Regions from separate parts of the Shewanella sp. MF05960 genome, predicted to be linked through region 2. Evidence: riboswitches for the same ligand, from Rfam matches in the RefSeq annotation. Region 2 holds a riboswitch; the other holds the start of a gene.
What was found. A riboswitch is a leader RNA that binds a small molecule or an ion and turns the genes downstream of it on or off. The one in region 2 is predicted to bind lysine.
Positions count from the first base shown of each region.

Region 1 (5,076 bases), on a different contig from region 2:
TTGTTTAGTTTGGTTGCCAGCTTGAAGGTAAATAAATCTAAACAAGCGTTTGACTTTTGTTGACGTTAACGTTAACAGGACGTAAAGTAATCCCATCTTGCATTGGCAAACGCCAGTGTGTTGTCCACATACATTGAAGGTGTAGTAAGGAAAACCTATGAAAATATTGGTGCCTGTTAAACGCGTAGTCGATGCCAATGTGAAAGTCAGGGTAAAAGCTGACAACACAAATGTTGATACGACCAACCTTAAAATGGCGTTAAACCCATTTTGCGAAATTGCAGTAGAAGAAGCCGTTCGTTTAAAAGAAGCTGGCATTGCCACTGAAGTGATTGTGGTAAGTGTAGGAGCCAAAGTGGTTCAAGAGCAGTTAAGAACGGCAATGGCACTGGGCGCAGACAGAGCGATTCATATTGAAACTGATGAAGAGCTGGTGCCATTATCAATTGCTAAGCTGTTAAAAGCGGTACAAGAAAAAGAACAAGCTCAATTGATCATATTTGGTAAGCAGTCTATCGATGGCGACAACAACCAAACCGGTCAAATGCTTGCTGCATTAACGGACATGCCTCAAGCAACATTTGCGTCTGAAGTTAAGCTTGATGGCGACATGGTTACAGTAACCCGTGAAATTGATGGCGGCTTACAAACCTTAAAAATGCCTTTGCCCGCTATTGTCACCGTTGACCTTCGTTTAAATGAACCTCGTTATGCTTCATTGCCTAACATCATGAAAGCTAAACGTAAGCCATTAGAAACCTTATCGGTTGCTGATTTGGGTGTTAGCCTCAAAGCTCATCAAACTGTCATTAAAGTGACCCCGCCGGTGGACCGTAAAGCCGGAATTATGGTGTCTTCAGTTGAAGAGTTAGTCGAAAAGTTAAAAAACGAAGCGAAGGTGATCTAACATGGCCATTTTAGTATTAGCGGAACACGATAACGTCAGTTTAAAATCAGATACGGCAAAAGTAGTGAGTGCTGCAGCTGCCATTGGTGGTGATATTCATGTGCTTGTTGCTGGCGCAGATTGTGGCGCAGCGGTTACTGCAGCACAAAGCCTTGCTGGTGTGAGTAAAGTATTGGTTGCAGACAGCGTTGAATATAGCGCGCAACTGGCAGAAAACGTATCGAAACTCGTGGTTGAACTTGCTGCGGATTACGAACATGTTTTAGCTGCGGCAACCAGTATCGGTAAAGATACTTTACCTCGCGTTGCGGCGCTGTTAGATGTGGCACAAATTTCTGAAGTGATAGAAGTGGTTAGTAGTGACACGTTTGTCCGTCCAATTTATGCCGGTAATGCATTGGCGACAGTACAAAGTTTAGATGCTAAGAAGGTCATGACAGTGCGTTCAAGTGCGTTTGATGCCGTTGCTGCTACTGGCAGTGCTGATACCGTCAACGTAAGCCAAGTGATTGCCGCTCGGACTGAATTTGTATCGCAAGCCCTAACAGAATCTGCTCGTCCAGAGCTAGGTAATGCTGGCATTATCGTTTCTGGCGGTCGTGGTATGGGCAGTGGCGAAAACTTTGGTATTCTTGAACAACTTGCCGATAAGTTAGGCGCTGCTGTTGGTGCATCACGTGCCGCAGTCGATGCTGGTTTTGTTCCTAACGATTTACAGGTAGGTCAAACGGGTAAAATTGTGGCACCTGACTTGTACATTGCTGTTGGTATTTCTGGCGCGATTCAACATCTTGCCGGTATGAAAGATTCAAAAGTGATTGTGGCCATTAACAAAGATCCTGAAGCACCGATATTCCAGGTGGCTGACTATGGTCTAGTGGCTGACTTATTTGAGGCTGTGCCTGCATTAAACAATTTAGTTTAATCAGGGCAGTTTGCTCCAGTTAGAGTCACTTATCGCTTGGATAGTGTGCTTTCGATAATAAAAGGTTTCTACTTAATCGGTAGAAACCTTTTTTATTGACCGTTTTATGCTGCCATGGAGTTGGTATTAATAAAGAATGCCCCATCAGCTTTTGTTCTGCGGTCTCGCTATTTAAAAGGGGACAACCGTGACGCCATAGCGACGCCTTAATCTAAAACCGCTTGACGTATTCTGAGTGGTCACTTATTTAATGCGGATTGGTATTGCTTGCTGTTTTTGTACCCAGTTCACTAGTGTGCATTTGATTTAAAAACGTTAAACTAATGATGTTAGATTGTAGGAAAAGTTAACGTTATTGTTGCTTATGCTGCAGTTTAGCGCTTATTGCTGGCGCACAATGTGCCATTTATGATTGTATGTCGGCGCTATTTGTAATGTGTGTTTTTACAATCAGCAAAAGTAGAGGTGCATTGCATAAGAGTCATGTTGAATTGGGTGATGCCAATAATTCAGCATAAAAGGATGCAATGCCGAAATAAATGAGTTGATCGCCCTCATTTGTTGGTGCCGTTCTCGAAAGGGGCTGCACTGTCATAGTGTTTTTATCGACATGATAAAAAAATGATATTCATATTAAATGGGTATGACTGTGGAGTGCTACTAGTAACGTTAACGCATATACTTTCTGTGTATGTTTAACCTTATTTCTAGTTTTTCCTTATTCGTATTCAACGAAGAAATAATTAAATTATGATAATAAGTTATGCCGATTCGGCACTGTCAGTTTTGCCTCCACTTGTGGCAATTACCTTGGCTATTTTTACCCGTAAAGTGCTGCTGTCATTAGGGGTAGGTATTCTCTTAGGTGCGCTATTGCTAACCGATTTTTCCATGATTGGCAGTGGTGAATATCTTGCCAATACCGTCAGTCAGTTAGTGTGGAAAGACGCAGCCCTAAATAGTTGGAATGTGTATATCCTTGGTTTCTTAATTGTATTGGGGATGATCACAGCATTAATCACGGTAAGTGGTTCAGCGAGGGCGTTTGCTGATTGGGCTAAACGGCACATTCGTAATAAGCGTGACGCCAAGTTAATGACCATGTTTTTGGGCTGCGTGGTGTTTATTGACGATTACTTTAACAGCTTGGTGGTCGGTTCTATTTCACGTCCTATTACTGACCGTTATCATATTTCGCGCGCTAAACTGGCCTATATTCTTGATTCTACTGCCGCGCCTGTTTGTGTGATTTCACCGGTCTCAAGCTGGGGCGCATACATTATTGCACTCATTGGCGGTATTTTAACGGCGCACGGTTTTGCAGATGCGGGTCATTTAAGTGTTTTTGTGCAAATGATCCCAATGAACTTTTATGCGGTATTCTCGTTGCTATTATTGCTATGCGTTGCCGCTTTTAGTCTAGATGTTGGCCCGATGCGCCAGCATGAGCTTAATGCGCTTCGTGGTAACTTATTTGACGAAACTAAAGGCCAGCCTCCTGGCGCGGCAACGGATTTACCTGAAGCCGATACCGGTAAAGTGATTGGCCTATTTTTACCGATTGCTATCTTAGTGTTTGCGACCGTGTATTTTATGGTATCAAGTGGCGCAGACTCACTCGCCGCAAGCGAGTTACCCTTTAGCGTATTAGGTGCATTTGAAAATACCGATGTCAGTTCATCACTATTCTTTGGCTCACTTGTTGGCTTTATTGCTACCGTAGGACTTGCCATTCAGCAGAAAGTCGAATGGTCGATGTTAGTCAAAGGCATGACAGTGGGCGCACGCTCAATGTTGCCGGCTATTTATATCTTACTGTTTGCATGGACGATTGCGAGTGTGATTGGTCAGCTTGAAACTGGTAAATACATGGCAAGTTTAGCCACTGACAATATTCCATTTGCCTTACTTCCAGCAGTGTTATTCTTGTTAGCGGGTATTACTGCATTTTCGACGGGTACAAGTTGGGGTACGTTTGGCATTATGTTGCCTATTGCCGCAGACATGGCAATGGGAAGTGACAGTACCATGATGTTGCCAATGTTGGCTGCGGTGTTGTCTGGCGCGGTATTTGGCGATCATTGCTCACCGATATCGGATACCACTATATTGTCATCGACAGGCGCCAGTTGCCATCATATTGACCATGTGGTGACTCAATTACCTTACGCACTCATCACTGCGTTTATTAGCTTAGTCGGTTATACCGTTTTAGGTTTTACGGGCTCATTGGTGGCAGGTTTAATTAGTTGTAGTGTGTTGTTTGTTATTAGCATCGTGATATTGCATTTTTGGGCAAAAAAATAATCGTTAGTCTTAAGATTAATCGATAAATACAGCCTGTGTTGCTGTCGTTAAAAATGCCGTACTCATAACGAATACGGCATTTTTGTTTGTCGTTGTCATGTTAAAACAGTTACTATATGCAACATAAACAGACCAACTATTAGGACGCATAATTTTGGCGCAACTGTACTTTTATTATTCGGCAATGAATGCCGGTAAATCGACTTCATTACTACAGTCTTCTTATAATTACCGCGAGCGCGGGATGCATACTTTAGTGATGACGGCATCGATAGACAATCGTTATGGTGTTGGTAAAGTATCATCACGTATTGGTATCGAAACAGATGCGCAGGTATTTGGTAGTACTGATAATTTAATAGAGTTAATTTCGACGTCTCATAATGAACAAAAAATTCATTGCGTATTGATTGATGAAAGCCAGTTTTTGAGTAAAGAACAGGTGAGGCAGATTACCCATGTGGTCGATAACATGGATATTCCTGTATTGTGCTACGGTCTTCGTAATGACTTCCAAGGAGAATTATTTCCTGGTAGCCAATATTTATTAGCCTGGGCCGACAAATTAGTTGAGCTTAAAACGATTTGTCATTGTGGCCGTAAAGCTAACATGGTGGTGCGTCTTGATCACGACGGTAAACCAATGCGTGAAGGCGAGCAAGTTGCCATTGGCGGTAACGAGAGTTACGAGTCGGTTTGTCGCAAGCATTTTCGTGAGTTTTTGTGGGATTAAATTAAACCTAACTTGACCGAATAAAAAAGCCGCTTCAAGTTAATTGATGCGGCTTTTTTATTCGGTCACTATTTATTAAAATCGGCTTAGGCGAATATTAAAAATCGGCTTCTGCGAAATCAACAATATCAGCACTGCTTGATTCAATTTGTTTACGTAAACTGCGGGTTTGGCTACCCCAATAGCTCATAAAGAATTGTGCCG
Region 1 is NZ_JBOZPS010000009.1:84,834-89,909, forward strand. Features, by position in the region: gene ACROAE_RS11030 (electron transfer flavoprotein subunit beta/FixA family protein) at 158-907, shown strand; gene ACROAE_RS11035 (electron transfer flavoprotein subunit alpha/FixB family protein) at 909-1,832, shown strand; lysine riboswitch at 2,285-2,500, shown strand; gene ACROAE_RS11040 (Na+/H+ antiporter NhaC family protein) at 2,583-4,139, shown strand; gene ACROAE_RS11045 (thymidine kinase) at 4,294-4,872, shown strand; gene ACROAE_RS11050 (acyl-CoA dehydrogenase C-terminal domain-containing protein) at 4,970-5,076, opposite strand, start outside.
Region 1: another riboswitch for lysine. It lies ahead of ACROAE_RS11040 (Na+/H+ antiporter NhaC family protein); the one in region 2 lies ahead of lysC (lysine-sensitive aspartokinase 3).

Region 2 (5,076 bases):
TGCAGCAGCACTATTAACGCGAGTTAATAGGTTACGAGCACGAATCGTTAATTCACGTGGGTTGAAAGGCTTGGTGATGTAGTCATCGGCACCAATTTCAAGACCAAGGATTTTATCTACTTCGTTATCACGGCCGGTTAAGAAAATAAGACCAATGTTATTTATTTCACGTAATTCGCGAGCAAGTAATAACCCGTTTTTGCCTGGCAAGTTAATATCCATAACCACTAGGTTAATTTTATTGTCTTGCATGGCTTTGTGCATTTCTGCGCCGTCGTTAGCTTCGGTAACGACATAGCCTTCAGCTTCAAAAATACTGCGTAATGTATTACGGGTTACTGCTTCGTCTTCAACAATCAGAATGTGTGGGTTTTGCATGATATTTACCTAATTTTATAAAATTCGATTCTAGCGATAGGCTAGTAAGTTGTAATCGCGCATTAATTAACGCTGATACTCCAGTATTTTTTTGGTGTTTATCTATGTCTGCCCTGAATAAAACACTCTTATAAACTCGTAAGATGTAACGCTATGTATGGTTACTGAGTTGTCTTGCGTATATTAACGCTCATTACGCAATGCAATATGCAGCTGCATAATAAGTAAAAAATTTGCCAGAAGGCTTACTACTATGAATACGATTTATAGAGATAGTTCCATATGTTGCAAACTTATTTATACGTATTACTGTTTATCCCTTTGCTTTATCAAATGTAGAACATAAAACGTTCGGGTGTAAACTAAGCACACAAAATTGTGATTAATTACCAATAAATGCGTTTTAAACGCCATCCCTCGATACATTTAGCAAGCGATGTTATTGGTTTCACTACAGTGCTTTACTAGTAGGTGACGTTATTGTACTCGTTTTAGGCATTTGTTAACAAATTAAATGTTAAAAAATTAATATAACAGTCAAGTATATGAAAGATTAATGTTGTTAATGCCATAATATTTAAGGATAAATAAATATTATACTTGTGACTGATATCACAAACCTTTAAGAATTCATAAGGCTTTGCTAAACTGATTTTGGTTTAATTGACGAATTAATATTATGGAAAATGTTATAGATACACTGTGGCATCACTATCAAAGTACACATTTTTTGTTCACTCAACGCCTTTCTCATGATTTCCCGTTTGCTATTATTACCGCCCACAACCCCAGTGGCTTATTACTCTCCCCGAGCCAAAATCGTTTACTAGATCGTCAGCTCCAATCCAAAATTCAACAATACAACAGTCCATACCGAGCACTCATTGGTGCAGCACCTGATTTGTCGCATATGGAAAAAAGTTGGGCTATTTTTATTGATAAAGAACAGGCGCTTGAATTGGGTAGAGAATTTAATCAACATGCCATTTATTATGTTAATCAAGGATTATTATCACTTATTGCTTGCATTGATCCGCTGATGCCTGAAGTCGATATGGGAGCTTTTAATCAGCGTTTACGCTTAGTAAATGAGTTGCCTGATATTAGTTCGCACCTGTAGTGTTTAGCTGTTAAGAGTATAAAACTGTGGATCACTTGATTTTTTAGATCTTTATTTAAGACAATAAAGTTTAATTGTCTCTTTATTTTGCCTTTAAAGGTTGTTTGGTCCATGAAAATGGCTATTTTTCATCATTATGAACAATCTAAAATGATGTTTTTGAGATTGCGAAAATAAGTATCCTTGAGCGTCATCTTTGCCACAAAGATGAATAAAATAAAAATAGCGTATTTTTACAACGATTGTTGATTGACTTGTTAGTGGGTTTGTTGCTATTTTTCAAGTCCCTCCTTCGGGAGGCACAGAAGAGGAGCGTTAACTAGGTAGTAAGTTTGAGGATGCCAATCCGATGACAACTTATGATGGAGATTAGCGCCGAGGTATCAAATTGTGTGGCACACATTGATATCGGTCGTATAGGCTGAATCCTAACGATTGTCACCTGTTTTTTGGTGGAGAGCTTCTGGTGATGATTGCTGTTTCCCTTCTTTAAGGGTGCGTTATCTTAGCACCAGGCTCTTCGAACGTAGTGTGTTCGGAGTGTATATCATGTTAGTCAATTACTTCTTATTTTGTCGTCTTTCGCCAACCGCGGAGGCATTCGTATGAGCACTGTTTCTCAAGATATTCGTCCAGAATTAGTCGTCGCCAAATTTGGCGGTACCTCTGTTGCTGATTATGCATCGATGAGTCGTTGTGCTGACATTGTGTTAGCCAATCCTGCCACCCGTTTAGTGGTGGTCAGTGCGTCAAGTGGCGTAACCAATTTACTGGTCGAGTTAACTCAAGCAAATGTGAATGACGAGCGCCGCTTAGCGTTGTTAAAGCAAATTGCACAAATTCAATATGCCATTTTAGATGAGTTAGGGCGCCCGCAAGATGTGGCCGCGAGCATCGATAAAATTCTGAGCCGCATGTCGGTATTAAGTGAGTCGTTAGAACTTGATCGCAGCAAGGCGATTATGGACGAATTGCTCTCTACTGGTGAGCAATGTTCATCGATTTTGTTTTCTGCGGTAATTCGTGAAAAGGGCACCGCATCGGATCATTTTGATGTGCGCCAGGTGCTTCGCACCGATAGTCATTTTGGCCGTGCAGAACCTCATATTGAAGCCATAGCCTCGTTGTCTGGTGACTTGTTAAAGCCGTTGCTGGCGAATTATGTGATAGTCACTCAAGGGTTTATTGGTGCAGATCAAGATGGGCGCACAACCACTTTAGGCCGTGGCGGTAGTGACTATTCTGCAGCACTACTTGCTGAAGCATTAAGTGCCACAGCGGTAGAGATTTGGACTGACGTTGCCGGTATTTACACTACCGACCCAAGATTGGCGCCTAATGCACGCCCCATTCCAGAGATCAGCTTTAATGAAGCGGCTGAAATGGCAACTTTTGGCGCTAAAGTATTGCACCCAGCGACCATTTTACCCGCGGTAAGACAAAAGATTCAGGTGTTTGTAGGTTCCAGCAAAGCGCCTGAAATGGGCGGGACATGGATCCGTCATCAAGTTGAAGACACGCCCGTTTTTCGCGCGGTGGCATTACGTCGCGACCAAACGCTATTAAACCTTCATAGCCTGCAAATGCTCCACGCACAGGGGTTTTTAGCGGAAACCTTTGCAACACTTGCACGTCATAAAATCTCGGTAGATTTAATTACAACCTCAGAAGTGAACGTGTCGTTAACGCTGGATAAAACCGGTTCAGACTCGAGTGGCCAAGGCTTATTGAGCGAGCCATTACTGCAAGAGCTATCGCAGCATTGTCGTGTCCGTGTTGAGGATAATTTAGCGCTTATTGCCATTATTGGTAATCGCATTGCCTCTACAGCAGGTATTTGCAGTCGCGTCTTTAAAGTGCTTGAAAACCACAATGTGCGGATGATTTGCCAAGGTGCGAGCCCACATAATTTATGTGTATTGGTATCTGAATCTGAAGCGGCGCAAGTGGTTAATGCTTTACATCAAAATCTGTTTGAGTCGTAATTGATGAGTAAGGTAATACAGTCGAATATACAAGTTGGGGAGCTTGCCACAGGGCAAGCGCTCACCATACCGCTTTATGATTTTATAGGTGCTAAAGCGTCTGCGCCGAGAGTTTACATTCAGGCCAATGTTCACGGCGCTGAAGTACAAGGTAATGCAGTGATTTATCAGCTGATGACCTTACTTGAAGACTATGACGTACTAGGGGATATCAAGCTGGCACCTCTGGCTAATCCGCTGGGCATAAATCAAAAAAGTGGTGAGTTTACTTTAGGCCGGTTCGACCCCATTACTGGGGTGAATTGGAATCGTGAATATTTTGACCATAAAGTCGATTTAACTACCTGGTATGCAAAGCATCAACACTTGAGTAATGCCGCATTATTCGATGCCTATCGAGTGATGTTAGTTGAGTCGTGTCAAGCAAGGCTTAACCAGCCTTTTGGGATAACGACAGGCCATAGGCTAGCCGTAAGCTTACAATCTATGGCACATCAGGCTGACATTGTGCTGGACTTACATACTGGGCCTAAGTCTTGTAAGCATTTATATTGTCCTGAATATGACATTGATGCTGCACGTTTTTTCTCTATTCCCTACACCTTAGTTATTCCCAATAGTTTTGGTGGTGCGATGGATGAATCGGCATTTTGTCCTTGGTGGCAGTTAACCGATTTTGCCGCTCAGCAAGGGCGTGACTTTACGGTACCCGTGTCAGCGTTTACGCTAGAATTGGCTAGCCAGGAGCGTATTGATTTATCTGATGCATTGGAAGACGCTAAAGGTATTTTGGCGTATTTAAGTCATCGAGGAGTGATCCGTGAAAAAGTCGAGCCAGCTCAAATGGCGCGCTTTGGCTGCTACTTAAAAGACTATAAAAAGTTTCATGCACCTAAAGCGGGATTAATTGAATATTGCGCAGTGGTTGGCCAGCCACTTAATGCCGGACAACCATTAGTGAATATATTGCGTATGGATTTGTATGGCACCGATGACGCGCATCAAGTGATTAGTTTGCCAATGGATTGTGTGCCCATTTTGCATTTTGCTTCTGCATCTGTGCATCAAGGCACTGAGTTGTATAAAGTGATGACTAATGTGTTTAGGTTATAAACGAAAATAATAAAAACGCCTGCATTTTGCAGGCGTTTTTGTCTGTGACGGAATGAAGATGCACGAGAGGCCTTGAGCTTAACTGCCAAGGATTTGCAGTGGAATAGACAGCATGTCGTCACCAGAACTTGCAAAATACCAAATGATACCCACCAAGCTTGCTACCGTTAACAGATACCACACTGTTGAGAATATTTGTCCGTAACGGTCGAGCGGCAGCAGATGGCTTTGATGCCTGCCACGCCATTCAAATACAATTTCAACGCTACCAATCAGCAGTAAAAAGCCTAATAGAGCAAGGCCTAGGCTATAGCTGATAAATACCCCTACAGCGGCGCCTAAAATACAGGCTATTAGGCCGACCAGGCTGTTCATTGAAAAGCTAATACTCTTTAAAATATGACCGCCATCGAGTGGTAAAATTGGCAATAAGTTAAATAAGTTCAGCAATGCGTTAAAACTGGCGAGTCCGGCAAAAAA
Region 2 is NZ_JBOZPS010000014.1:33,421-38,496, forward strand. Features, by position in the region: gene arcA (two-component system response regulator ArcA) at 1-378, opposite strand, end outside; gene ACROAE_RS14330 (DUF3293 domain-containing protein) at 1,058-1,498, shown strand; lysine riboswitch at 1,796-1,969, shown strand; gene lysC (lysine-sensitive aspartokinase 3) at 2,104-3,483, shown strand; gene ACROAE_RS14340 (succinylglutamate desuccinylase/aspartoacylase family protein) at 3,487-4,596, shown strand; gene ACROAE_RS14345 (site-2 protease family protein) at 4,675-5,076, opposite strand, start outside.